4 regions of the Vibrio sp. 2130-1 genome follow, and region 3 is predicted to be linked to each of the others. Evidence: predicted binding sites of a transcription regulator. Region 3 holds the regulator's gene; each other region holds the start of a gene.

Region 1 (3,146 bases), on a different contig from region 3:
GAAACTGGATGAGTTCCAACGCAAGAATCAAGCGAACTTAGCATTGGATGGTGGTGATAACCTAACGTATATCGCTCCAACAATGGTTAACTTAAACTTGGCGAAAGAGCGTTTCCCTGACGTTGATTTCCGTGCGACGCGTGAGCACTAATTTGCGCGGTTAGGGTAAGCCTTAACGCAAACTAGATTTTAAAACGCCCTTGGCTATAAACTTAGCCAAGGGCGTTTTTATATAAGGATAAGATATGAATTGGTTTAAACGTGGGCTAAAGCGTTACGACAACTGGTGTAAAGAGATGGGGTTAACTCCCGATCAGAAACGCAGTTGTGTCCCATATCGAAAAGACCCAGCCCATCAAACTGAAGAGAAGAGTGAAGCCCAACCATCCTCTGATTTTCTGCCCGCAGATACAGATAAAAAGCGTCAAGATGAAGCTCTTTGATACGCACTGCCACTTTGATTTTGATGTGTTTCAAGATGACTTTGCACATCAACTTGAGCTTGCTCAAACGCAAGGCGTCGCAAGAATTTTGATTCCTTCCGTCGGTCCGCAAAACTGGGCTCGTATTCAAACTTTGGCAGAGCAACATGCCAATTTGTATTATGCGCTCGGCTTTCATCCGTATTTTCTTGAAGATAACGTTGAGCAGCACCTTAAAGAGCTAGAAGGCTATCTAAATCAAAAAGGGCAGCAGTGCGTGGCAATAGGAGAGTGTGGTTTAGATTTTGCCATTGATGTTGATCCACAGTTGCAAGAAAAGATACTTGAAGTTCAATTTGAGCTGGCTAGACGCTTCGAACTCCCAGTTATTTTACATAGCCGAAAAGCGCACAATCGCCTCATTCAAATGGTGAAAGCGGCGAATCTCCCTAGAGGTGGTGTGCTACACGCTTTTTCTGGGAGTTATCAGCAAGCCATGGAGTGGGTCAAATTAGGTTTTTTTATCGGTGTAGGAGGAACGATTACCTACCCAAGAGCCAAGAAAACACGCGACGCAATTCAAAAATTACCACTCGAAAACCTAGTAATCGAAACAGACGCACCAGATATGCCTATACTTGGATATCAAGGGGAGTCAAATCACCCAGCCAAACTCATTCACGTCTTTAATGAGCTCGTAGAGTTGCATAACGGCCGAAAGCAATCGATTGCCTCTCAACTGTGGAAAAATAGCAATTTTGCTTTCTCGATATGTGAATAAAATCTAAAGATGTGGTTTGAAATCGAAAACGTTTTCCTGCTTATTGTGAATTAACTCACAAAGCTGGTTGAATCAATCATGAATCTTATAGGAAAGTGTGAGGCTGGCATTACTTTAATTGATTCTGCATGAGTATAATTGCCCCCGCTTTATAGCTCCATTTTGTAACACGCCAATAAATAACTTATAAGGAAGTCATAAACTATGAGCCTGTTTATGAGCCTAATCGGTATGGTAGTGCTTCTTGCGATTGCAGTGGCATTTTCTAACAACCGAAAAGCTATCAACTTTAGAACTGTGGGTGGCGCATTCGCTATCCAATTCGCATTAGGTGCATTTGTTCTGTATGTACCTTGGGGCCGTGATCTACTAAACGGTTTCTCTTCAGGTGTTTCTAACGTTATCAACTACGGTAACGATGGTTCATCATTCCTGTTCGGTGGTCTTGTTTCTGACAAGATGTTCGAAGTATTCGGCGGCGGCGGTTTCATCTTCGCATTCCGTGTTCTTCCTACACTGATCTTCTTCTCTGCACTGATTTCAGTTCTTTACTACATTGGCGTTATGCAATGGGTTATCAAGATTCTTGGTGGCGCACTACAAAAAGCGCTAGGCACTTCGCGTGCGGAATCAATGTCAGCAGCAGCTAACATTTTCGTAGGTCAAACTGAGGCACCTCTAGTTGTTCGTCCATTCGTTCCAAAAATGACTCAATCAGAGCTATTCGCGGTAATGTGTGGTGGTCTAGCTTCTGTTGCTGGTGGTGTGCTAGCTGGTTACGCATCTATGGGTGTTCCACTAGAGTACCTAGTTGCGGCATCATTCATGGCAGCACCAGGTGGTCTACTGTTCGCTAAAATCCTTCACCCTGAGACTGACCAGCCTCACGAAAGTATCGAAGAAGCGATGGACGGCGGTGACGACAAACCAGTTAACGTAATCGACGCAGCTGCGGGCGGTGCGGCTTCTGGTCTACAACTTGCGCTTAACGTAGGTGCAATGCTAATCGCATTCGTTGGTCTAATCGCGCTAATCAACGGTATGCTAGGTGGCATCGGTGGTTGGTTCGGCATGCCAGAACTAACACTAGAGCTAATTCTAGGTTACGCGTTCTCTCCACTAGCATTCCTAATCGGTGTTCCATGGGCAGAAGCTGTAACAGCTGGTTCATTCATCGGTCAGAAAATCGTAGTGAACGAATTCGTTGCTTACTTGAACTTCACACCATACCTAGGTGAAAACGCTCAAGTAATCGCGGCAACTGGTGAAGTAATGTCTGAGAAGACAACAGCTATCATCTCATTCGCACTATGTGGTTTCGCGAACCTTTCTTCTATCGCGATTCTACTTGGTGGTCTAGGTAGCCTTGCACCAAACCGTCGTAGTGACATCGCTCGCATGGGTGTTAAAGCAGTTCTTGCAGGTACGTTGTCTAACCTTATGGCAGCGACAATTGCAGGCTTCTGCTTAAGCCTTGCAGCACTATAATTAGAATCGGTTCTTAATATATAGACGCCGTTTTACATCATGCCCTGTAGCAAGAGATTGCTGCGGGGCATTTTTCGTTTTTCGGGCTCCAAAATTTCATCGGGTGTTTGCCTTAGTCGAGGTATTACGCAGTCAATGGAATAGGGGCTAGGAAATTTTGAGATACAAACCGTTTGCGCTCTATTTGGTGCTACAGTTTTGCGGTGAAACTCTATAATGTATTAATCACAGGATAGTGGTTAAGCTTGATTCTTAATCACGTAATGAATATTACATAATCGATGGGCAAATGAATTGCCCTGCAATATCAGATCTAATAGGCGTTTTGCTTTGTGATGTGATATTAAAGACACCGCAATCATAGATTGTTGTGCCATAGGCCAAACTGGTACTGTGCGGTGACAAGGATAGCAATTGGCATATGATAAATTTTCGCTGTATATGCCGAGTCTTCA
Region 2 (3,146 bases), on a different contig from region 3:
TGACACGTTTCTGCACCTTGCTGTGTCCAGTGACCAGAGTTGTGCACGCGTGGAGCAATCTCATTCACTAAAAGTGCCCCATCGACATCAAAGAACTCAAGCGCTAATACGCCAACGTAATCTAGGCTATCTGCGACTGCCGTGAACATTTGCTTTGCTTGTTCCTGTAACCCTGGCGCATCAATCGCAGTAGAAAGACTCAATACACCGTTGGTGTGGACGTTCTCTGCCAGAGGATACACTTCCACACTGCCATCTTTGCTTCGAGCACCAACCAGTGATACTTCGCGGTTAAAAGGAACAAACTCTTCAGCAACAATCGCTTGAGTTGGTGTTGCCGCGATGCACTCTGCCATCTCAGTCCAAATGTCGTCGACTTGAGAAGCTTCTTTTAAGCGCCATTGGCCTTTACCATCGTAACCACCTAATGCACTTTTCAGAACCATTGGCATACCAACGTGTTCAATTGCGCGCTCAAAGTCTTCACGAGTTTCAATGACGTAGTATTTCGCGTTGCGCACGCCGGCATCATCAAGCAGTGCTTTTTCAATACGGCGATCACCACCTGCTTTGATGGCTTGCGTACTTGGTAGGAACTTGCCGCTCGCTTCGCAAACTTTGAGCACGTCATGTGGAATATGCTCGAACTCGGCAGTAATCACATCAACTTGCGTAATCGCATTTTCCAAGCCATGGCCAAGTACCTGTTGAGTTAAAGGGTGAACGACCTCACCGCTGCTGACATCGTAAGCTGAAATTTGAATATTCAGTGGCGCACCAGCCAGAGACATCATACGAGCCAACTGACCCGCACCAAGAACCAGTACATGCATCTGATTAATCCTCTGCAGGGTTTGGATTTGCGAGAACTGTTTCCGTTTGCTCATTACGGAATGCTTCTACCTTCGCCATGATGTTTTCATCATGAGTGCCTAGGATTTGCGCTGCTAGGATACCGGCGTTTGCTGCGCCCGCTTCGCCAATCGCCAATGTACCAACCGCAATTCCCTTTGGCATCTGTACAATAGAAAGCAGTGAATCCATACCTTTCAGTGCACGAGACTGAACGGGAACCCCAAGCACAGGCAAACTAGTAAACGCCGCCGCCATACCTGGTAGGTGGGCTGCACCACCTGCGCCTGCGATGATAACTTTGATGCCGCGTTCTTTTGCGCCACTGGCGTAGTCAGCCAGTAATTGAGGAGTTCGGTGTGCTGACACGACTTTTGTTTCGTAAGGCACGCCAAATTGGTCTAGCATGTCTGCTGCTAGTTTCATGGTTGGCCAATCGGATTTAGAACCCATGATGATACCGACTTTCATCTCAAACTCCTTTAAGCTGCAAAAAATTAGGTGAGCTATAAATTTGTGCGCATTATACGGGGATTTTTATCTCAAGCAAACGTTTGCGTCCAGTTGTTGGCGCTATTGATACATTTTATAAAAAAATTGCTTTAGTGTCTGAGAATGAATATTTGTACACTTAGTGAAAACAACACAGTCAAACAAATAGGAAGTAATCGGTGGATAACTTTGAACAAGTGCTCAACGCACTCAAGCAAGGCGAAGTGATTGCCTATCCAACAGAAGGGGTTTTTGGTGTCGGATGTGATCCAGATAACCCAGAAGCAATTCAAAAGCTATTAGAGCTCAAGCAGCGTCCGGTAGAAAAAGGGCTGATTCTCATCGCGGCAAGTTATGATCAGCTCTTGCCTTATATTGATGAATCTCAGTTGACTGAAGAACAATTACAGACTGTTCATGCCACTTGGCCAGGCCCATACACTTGGATCATGCCAGCGAGCGATAAAGTATCCAACTGGGTTTCAGGGCAGTTTGATTCAATTGCGGTTCGTGTGACTGATCATCCTTTGGTGCAAAAAATGTGTAATGCATTCGGAAAGCCGTTAACCTCTACCAGCGCGAATCTCTCCGGCTTACCACCGTGTATGACCACGGAAGAAGTCGAAGAGCAGTTGGGTGATAAGCTGGTCGCCATTCTTCGTGGCGAGACCAGCGGTCGTGATAAACCCAGCGAGATTCGTGACGCCAAAACTTCACAAATATTAAGACAGGGTTAACCCTGCTAGCCAGCCATCATTAGGTTTCACGTAATAGGTAATAACGTATGTCAGCGATCGATAAGCACGCCGTAAAGCAGTTCTTGATGTCACTTCAGGACTCCATTTGTCAGCAGTTAGAACAAGAAGATGGAAAGGCCGTCTTTGTCGAGGATGCATGGCATCGTGAACCGGGCGAACGTCTTGGTGGCGGTGGTCGCTCACGTGTTTTGCGTGATGGCCTTGTTTTCGAGCAGGGAGGCGTGAACTTCTCGCATGTGGAAGGGAAAGAAATGCCAGCATCTGCGACAGCGCATCGCCCAGAGCTAGCGGGTCGTCGTTTTGAAGCGATGGGTGTTTCTTTGGTTATTCACCCTAAAAACCCTTATGTACCGACTTCACACGCCAATGTCCGCTTCTTTATTGCAGAAAAAGATGGCGAAGACCCAATTTGGTGGTTTGGTGGTGGTTTTGACCTAACGCCGTTCTACCCATTTGAAGAAGATTGCCAATCATGGCACGACACTGCAAAACAGCTTTGTGCACCATTTGGTGACGATGTTTACCAAGAGCATAAGGCATGGTGTGACAAATATTTCTTCCTACCACATCGTAATGAAACTCGCGGTGTTGGCGGTTTGTTCTTTGATGATCTAAACCAGTGGGAATTTGATAAGTGTTTTGCTTACATCAAAGCAGTCGGTGAAGGCTATTGCCAGGCTTACTTGCCGATCGTTTCTCGTCGTAAAGAGATCGAGTATGGTGAGCGTGAGCGTGAATTCCAACTATATCGTCGCGGCCGTTACGTAGAGTTCAACTTAGTGTATGACCGTGGTACCTTATTTGGTTTACAAAGTGGTGGGCGTACTGAGTCGATTCTGATGTCAATGCCGCCGCTCGCTCGCTGGGAGTACTGCTACGAGCCAGAAGCGGGATCGCCAGAAGCTGAACTTTACGAGCGATACCTAACGCCACGAGAGTGGTAAGCACGGAATCTCCTTTTCTATATAGATAGATAGTGATAGGGTCATCTGTAATCAGGTGGCCCTGTTTTCTCTATATCTAAGTAAGGAACAAAGGTAAGGA
Region 3 (3,146 bases):
CACTCCAATGAGTGCCGTTGATAGCACCTTCTAGTGCCCATAGCAACTCAATGTTGACGGTTGCAGAGTGCGTATCTCTTATCGCTTTATAGGCGTTAAGCGCACCTTCCTCTTCAAGCTTCTCTACGGATTCGATGCCGGCTTTTTTTAGCATGCGCTCGGTAGCCAGTCGTAAGTTAGGCAAATCTTTCAAACGGTTAGGCTTTGTACTTGCTTGCTGTTCTTTCTCAAGCTTTGCCTTTTTCAATGATTGATTCGCTACTTCGATTAAGCGTTCGCTTGATTCCCATAAATCGCTGGAAATAGCGTAGTACTTTGTAACGACTGGGAAGCCACGTTTTTTATAAACGTAAGGCTTTAGCCCTTGTTGCTCGAAGTCAGATGAAGTTTTTTGGTCTGCTCTGATATGAAGCTGATTGTTTACCACTAGTGCAAACATTGTTTCATCAGCGAATAGTCCGAAGCCACCAAACATTGAGCGCGACTTGATATTACCAAGTGCCTCAAATAGCTTCATAGAGTCTTTGAGTATCGGTTTATCCATGTTTTGTTATCTCGGTGTAATTAATATTACGCCACCAAAAGTCAGGTCCGAGAGAGTAGCAAACATGCGTAAAAACAATGTCATTACAGAGTAAAGTCATTGCTTACACACTTGCCATCGGTAACCCCGCTACCTTCCATATCGTAATATGGTTCAGGCCGGAGGCTTTGCGTCCCACTCTTTCGAATGGTTTGCCCTGTGCGTGACACAATGAGCATACTTCTTATATTGAATTAACATCACGGTTTAGCGTTAAAAGTGTGATTTTAGTTCAATAAAAATGATAGATTGAATGCTCTATTTTGCATATGGAAAGGTGCAAATTGGCCTTTGAAAAGGAGTTCTTAATATATATTACATTTATATAAAACAGGGAGTTAACGTTAGTCAATTGTTATTAGAGCGGGGTGAAGTATTAGAGATTGCTTAATTTTTCCAAAAAAATAAGCGCCCCTGTAGAGCGCTTATTTAACACGGTTAAATACAGTGAAATTTAGTTCATTTTTTTCACAGTATTTCGAATTACAAGCTCAGGTTGCATTTCGAAAATTCGTTTTTCGTGTTCTTTATCTTTGATACGCTCAAGTAGAATTTCGAATGCATTTTTACCAACACGACGTTTAGGCTGGTGGATAGTCGTTAGCGGTGGAGAGAAGTATTCTGCAAGCTCGATGTTGTCGTAGCCGATCACTGAAATATCTTCAGGAATTTTGATCCCGTTTTGTTGCAAGCGGCTCATTACGCCTAGAGCCATTGTGTCGTTAAAACAGAATACCGCCGTCGGGCGCTTGTCCATTGCGGTAATTTTATCTGCAACTAATACGGCCGTATCACATTCAAAGTTACCTTCAAGGATCCAGTCTTCATTTACAGCTAGGTTCGCTTCGCTCATTGCGCGACGGAAACCTGCAATGCGCTCTTGGCAAGCAAGCTTTTCAAAATGACCGCTTAGACAAGCGATATCCGTATGACCATTGTCAATCAGATGTTTGGTTGCAATGTAGCCACCTTCTTCTGAGTTATCCATGATCTTGTCTGCTTGTGAGCTCTCTGGGCCCCAATCCATGACCACTTTAGGAATGTCCGCATGACGGTCAAGCATCTCTTTTAGTTCTTCGGTTAAGTCAGAACACATCACTAGGATGCCATCAACGCGCTTTTCAGCCAGCATACGAATGTAATCGCGTTGTTTTTCGTAAATCCCGCCTGTGTTACATAAAATCAGAGTATAGCCTTGGCGGTAACAGTAGCTCTCAACGCCATCAATCACTTCTGAGAAAAATAGGTTAGTTGATTGAGTTACTAACATGCCAATCGTACGAGTTGAGTTGCATTTTAGGCTGCGTGCAACGGCACTTGGCGCGTAATTCAGCTCGTCAACGGCTTTCATTACTTTTTCTTGCGTTGCTTCTGCAACGAAACGCGTTTTATTGATAACGTGCGAAACTGTCGTAGTGGAAACGCCGGCTAAGCGAGCAACGTCTTTTATCGTGGCCATAAATGGTGTCCTGTATCGAGCTACTGAAATATGTCGTATTGGATGTACCTGATGCTCTAATGGTTTCACACCTAGCAATCTAAAATTGGCGCTAAGTGTCTCGGCAGCGGTTGATCCAAGTGCGACAAAAGGGTGCGTAGCAGCATCGGTCGATGAATTTTATCTTTTTTCTATCTGATGAGAAATTGCCATCAACCTGTTAAGAAAACACAAAAACCGCTATATTTCAGCGGTTTACATATAAATCATATTTAATCGTTTGCGCTCACATTTTAGCCCTATGTGGACTGACTAGCAATGTTTTCAGCAAGAGATTTGTGTATTTGAAGTCACATTTTGACTGCTAAATAACCAAGCGTCTTTGCGCTAAGTTAAGGCAAACGAATATTATACCCAAGTTACTTACAATTGGTCACTTTCAGGCATACAGGAAGCCCGATAGGCAGGCTCCCTAAAAATAGGCGGCAATTATTCACCAAGAAGGTAGGCGCTGTCTAGTTTACAAAATGCAACTAATAGTTTCGCGACACTCGAGTAAAATCCAAATTCGTCGAATTTTTTACATTTGTCTGAAAACTGAGGTAACCAAGACATCAATTGTTGCTGGATAAAGTCGTTTTGTTTAACGAAGGCTTCTTCCATGTGTTTTTCTTGTTCAAGCTCGTTTGAGCGGATAATCATGTTCCCGAGAAAGTCGAGCTCAACGGCTAAGTGATCCGCAGGTTCCTTTAGTTTTTCGTCTACTTGAACGCCAAATTCAGCCATCAACTTTTCCATTTCCTCAGCTGGCTTGTCATTCAGTAAACCTGATTCACCAATGTACATGGATGCGTAAGGAAGAGCGCCGTATTTTTCTGTCTTCAAAAACAGTTCACAAAAGTCAGCTGCAAGCTCTAGTTGTGCATCTTCACGATCTTGTAACCGATTCAATGCATCAACTAGGCTATCAACAGCTGGTTTCAGCGACTCATTTTCACCTAAACCTGCGAGAAAACTGCGAATTTCAACACTGTGATAGGCTTCCAATTCTTTCTCTGTTAGTTCTTTTGCGAACAAGCTCGAAAACCACCAGTAAATTTCAGCGCGTTTTTCATTAAAAGCTTT
Region 4 (3,146 bases), on a different contig from region 3:
ATCACGTCTGGTTGGTATTCATCTATTTGACTCATTAGCTCTGCATCAAAGCTTTCACGCGATCTGAATGCTTTAGGGTCGACAAAGTGACCGTCCACATCAAACTTTTTTGCACGTTCTAAACCAAAAGCATCTGCTTTGTTAGAGAACACGGCTGCCACTCGTGCGTTTGGCATGCTGTCTTCGCAAGCTTCCAAGATAGCTTGCAGGTTACTTCCGTTACCCGAGATGAGGACCACAATGTTTTTTAGGGTATGGTTTTTCATGATGTCGAGAGCGCCTTGGTATTGTAGGTTGGAGTTATGTAGCTTCTAAACTACCTACTAATAGAATGGTTTTTAGTGTTCTAGATAGCAAAATGAGGACCTAGTCATCTAGCGTCCTCATTCTTCTTATCTTTTGAGCTCGATTTGCAAATTATTGGATTTCAACTTGCTCTTCGTTCGCGTTTGCTTGTGCGATTTGACCAATCACCCACGCGTTTTCGCCTTCTTCTTTAAGAAGAGCAACTGCTGCATCTGCCTGGTCTTTCGGTAGTGCGACGATTAGACCTACACCACAGTTGAATGTGCGGTACATTTCGTGTGTGTCGACGTTGCCTTTCTCTTGTAGCCACTTGAAGATAACTGGCCATTCCCAACTGTTACCATCGATAACTGCTTTCGTGCCTTCAGGCAGTACGCGTGGGATGTTTTCCCAGAAACCACCACCAGTGATATGAGAAATCGCATGGATGTCGTGTTTCTCAATCATCTTAAGTGCTGACTTGATGTAAATTTTTGTTGGTTCCAGTAGGTGCTCACCAATAGTGCGGCCTGCTAGCTCTTCGCTCTTATCTGCACCAGATACTTCTAGGATCTTACGGATAAGGGAGTAACCGTTTGAGTGTGGGCCGCTTGAGCCAACAGCGATAAGTGCATCACCAGCAGCGACTTTCGTGCCGTCAATCACGTCTTCTTTTTCTACTACGCCAACACAGAAACCAGCTACGTCGTAGTCTTCGCCTTCATACATGCCCGGCATCTCCGCAGTTTCGCCACCAATTAGGGCACAACCTGCTTGAACACACCCTTCTGCGATACCTGAAACAACATCCGCTGCGGTATCAACGTCTAGTTTGCCTGTTGCATAGTAATCTAGGAAAAACAGTGGCTCTGCCCCTTGCACGATAAGATCATTTACACACATTGCCACTAGGTCGATGCCGATCGTGTCGTGCTTATTCATATCCAGTGCTAGGCGAAGTTTGGTGCCAACGCCATCAGTACCAGAAACCAGTACAGGTTGTTTGTATTTAGTTGGCAATTCGCATAGCGCGCCAAAACCACCGATACCACCCATAACTTCAGGGCGACGAGTACGTTTTACCGCACCCTTAATACGATCCACAAGCGCGTTGCCTGCATCAATATCTACACCAGCGTCTTTATAGCTAAGAGAAGAGTTGTTACCACTCACAGGGAAGTCCTCGGTATTAAGTTGGATATGAAAACGGCGCTATTCTAACAGTGCTTAAACATAGATAGCAAACGTTTGCGTCTGTTTTTTTCTTTAGTGATTTATCCTGATATCCCTGTGAAAATCATGTATAATCTGAAGGTTTGTTTAAATATTGCCAACTATAGCCGGAGATGGACATGAAAGTTGTTGAAGTAAAGCACCCTCTAGTAAAACATAAAATTGGTCTAATGAGAGAAGGTGACATCAGCACAAAACGTTTTCGTGAGTTAGCGACTGAGGTCGGTAGCCTACTTACTTACGAAGCAACGTCAGACTTTGAAACAGAAAAAGTGACCATTGATGGTTGGAACGGTCCGGTAGAAGTAGACCAGATTAAAGGTAAAAAAGTAACCGTAGTGCCAATCCTACGTGCGGGTCTAGGCATGATGGATGGAGTTCTTGAGCACATGCCAAGCGCACGTATCAGTGTTGTGGGTATTTACCGTGATGAAGAAACGCTTGAGCCAGTTCCTTACTTCAACAAGCTTGCTTCAAACATCGAGGAGCGTATTGCGCTTGTTGTTGACCCAATGCTTGCAACAGGTGGTTCTATGATTGCTACTATCGATCTCCTAAAAGAGAAAGGTTGTAACCAAATCAAAGTGCTGGTACTTGTTGCTGCACCAGAAGGTATTGAAGCGCTAGAAAAAGCACACCCAGATGTTGAGCTATACACTGCGGCAATCGATGAGAAGCTTAATGACAAAGGCTACATCGTTCCGGGTCTAGGCGATGCAGGTGATAAGATCTTCGGTACTAAGTAATTCTTTGATGTATTACTATGACTGAACAGAAAAAGGCTTGGTGAAAACCAAGCCTTTTTTGTATCTACAAGAGGAGAAGAGTAAGACACGCCACCTAATAAAGCGGCGCAAACGAACTATTTCGCGCTTTCTTCTTCCATTTGTGCGTTATCCACAACGTGGTTTTCACCTAAATCGTTTGGTAGCACAAGGTTAAGAATAATTGCCACGATACCGCATAGGCTCACACCCTGTAGACTGAACTCACCAATACCGAAAGCCATACCACCAATGCCAAACACAAGTGTTACGGCAACAATCACTAGGTTACGAGACTTATGTAAATCAACGTTATTCTTGATCAGTGTGTTGAGGCCTACCGTTGCGATGGAGCCGAACAGCAGAATCATGATGCCGCCCATGACAGGAACTGGAATCGTTTGAAGAACCGCACCTAGCTTACCTACCAATGCAAGTACGATTGCGGTGATTGCTGCCCAAGTCATGATCACAGGGTTAAATGCTTTGGTTAGCATTACCGCTCCTGTTACTTCACTGTAAGTGGTGTTTGGTGGAGCACCCACCATCGAAGCTGCGATAGTTGCCACCCCGTCACCTGCGATTGTGCGGTGAAGGCCTGGTTTTTTCAGGTAGTTTTTACCTGTAACGTTTGAGATAGCAAGCATGTCACCTACGTGCTCAACCGCAGGTGCGATAGCGACAGGAATCATGAACAAAATTGCGTTGATATTGAACTCTGGCGCGGTGAAGTTTGGCATGGCTAGCCAAGCCGCTTGTTCTACGGGAGTGAAATCAACCACACCGTAGAATAGAGAAACAGAGTAACCAGCAAGAATACCACCAACAATAGGAACGAGCTTCAAAAAGCCTTTTGCAAAAACG

Evidence for each region. The regulator PurR, encoded in region 3, represses purine synthesis genes. The targets are predictions, from matches to a motif close to TNANGNAAACGTTTNCNTNA.
Region 1: the regulator PurR is predicted to act here: its motif matches at 1,224-1,243, upstream of R7Q09_RS19520 (NupC/NupG family nucleoside CNT transporter).
Region 2: the regulator PurR is predicted to act here: its motif matches at 1,395-1,414, upstream of purE (5-(carboxyamino)imidazole ribonucleotide mutase).
Region 4: the regulator PurR is predicted to act here: its motif matches at 1,522-1,541, upstream of purM (phosphoribosylformylglycinamidine cyclo-ligase).

Annotation. Positions count from the first base shown of each region.
Region 1 is NZ_JAWOUT010000015.1:78,415-81,560, reverse strand. It holds gene prfC (peptide chain release factor 3) at 1-151, shown strand, start outside; gene R7Q09_RS19530 (DUF5363 family protein) at 246-443, shown strand; gene R7Q09_RS19525 (TatD family hydrolase) at 430-1,203, shown strand; gene R7Q09_RS19520 (NupC/NupG family nucleoside CNT transporter) at 1,408-2,691, shown strand; gene R7Q09_RS19515 (hypothetical protein) at 3,050-3,146, opposite strand, start outside.
Region 2 is NZ_JAWOUT010000018.1:76,715-79,860, forward strand. It holds gene R7Q09_RS21015 (5-(carboxyamino)imidazole ribonucleotide synthase) at 1-833, opposite strand, end outside; gene purE (5-(carboxyamino)imidazole ribonucleotide mutase) at 838-1,323, opposite strand; gene R7Q09_RS21025 (L-threonylcarbamoyladenylate synthase) at 1,524-2,081, shown strand; gene hemF (oxygen-dependent coproporphyrinogen oxidase) at 2,129-3,046, shown strand.
Region 3 is NZ_JAWOUT010000002.1:95,501-98,646, forward strand. It holds gene R7Q09_RS03000 (TfoX/Sxy family DNA transformation protein) at 1-544, opposite strand, end outside; cyclic di-GMP riboswitch class I at 661-750, opposite strand; gene purR (HTH-type transcriptional repressor PurR) at 1,038-2,042, opposite strand; gene torD (molecular chaperone TorD) at 2,511-3,146, opposite strand, start outside.
Region 4 is NZ_JAWOUT010000016.1:83,180-86,325, forward strand. It holds gene purN (phosphoribosylglycinamide formyltransferase) at 1-266, opposite strand, end outside; gene purM (phosphoribosylformylglycinamidine cyclo-ligase) at 418-1,458, opposite strand; gene upp (uracil phosphoribosyltransferase) at 1,638-2,264, shown strand; gene R7Q09_RS20095 (uracil-xanthine permease family protein) at 2,381-3,146, opposite strand, start outside.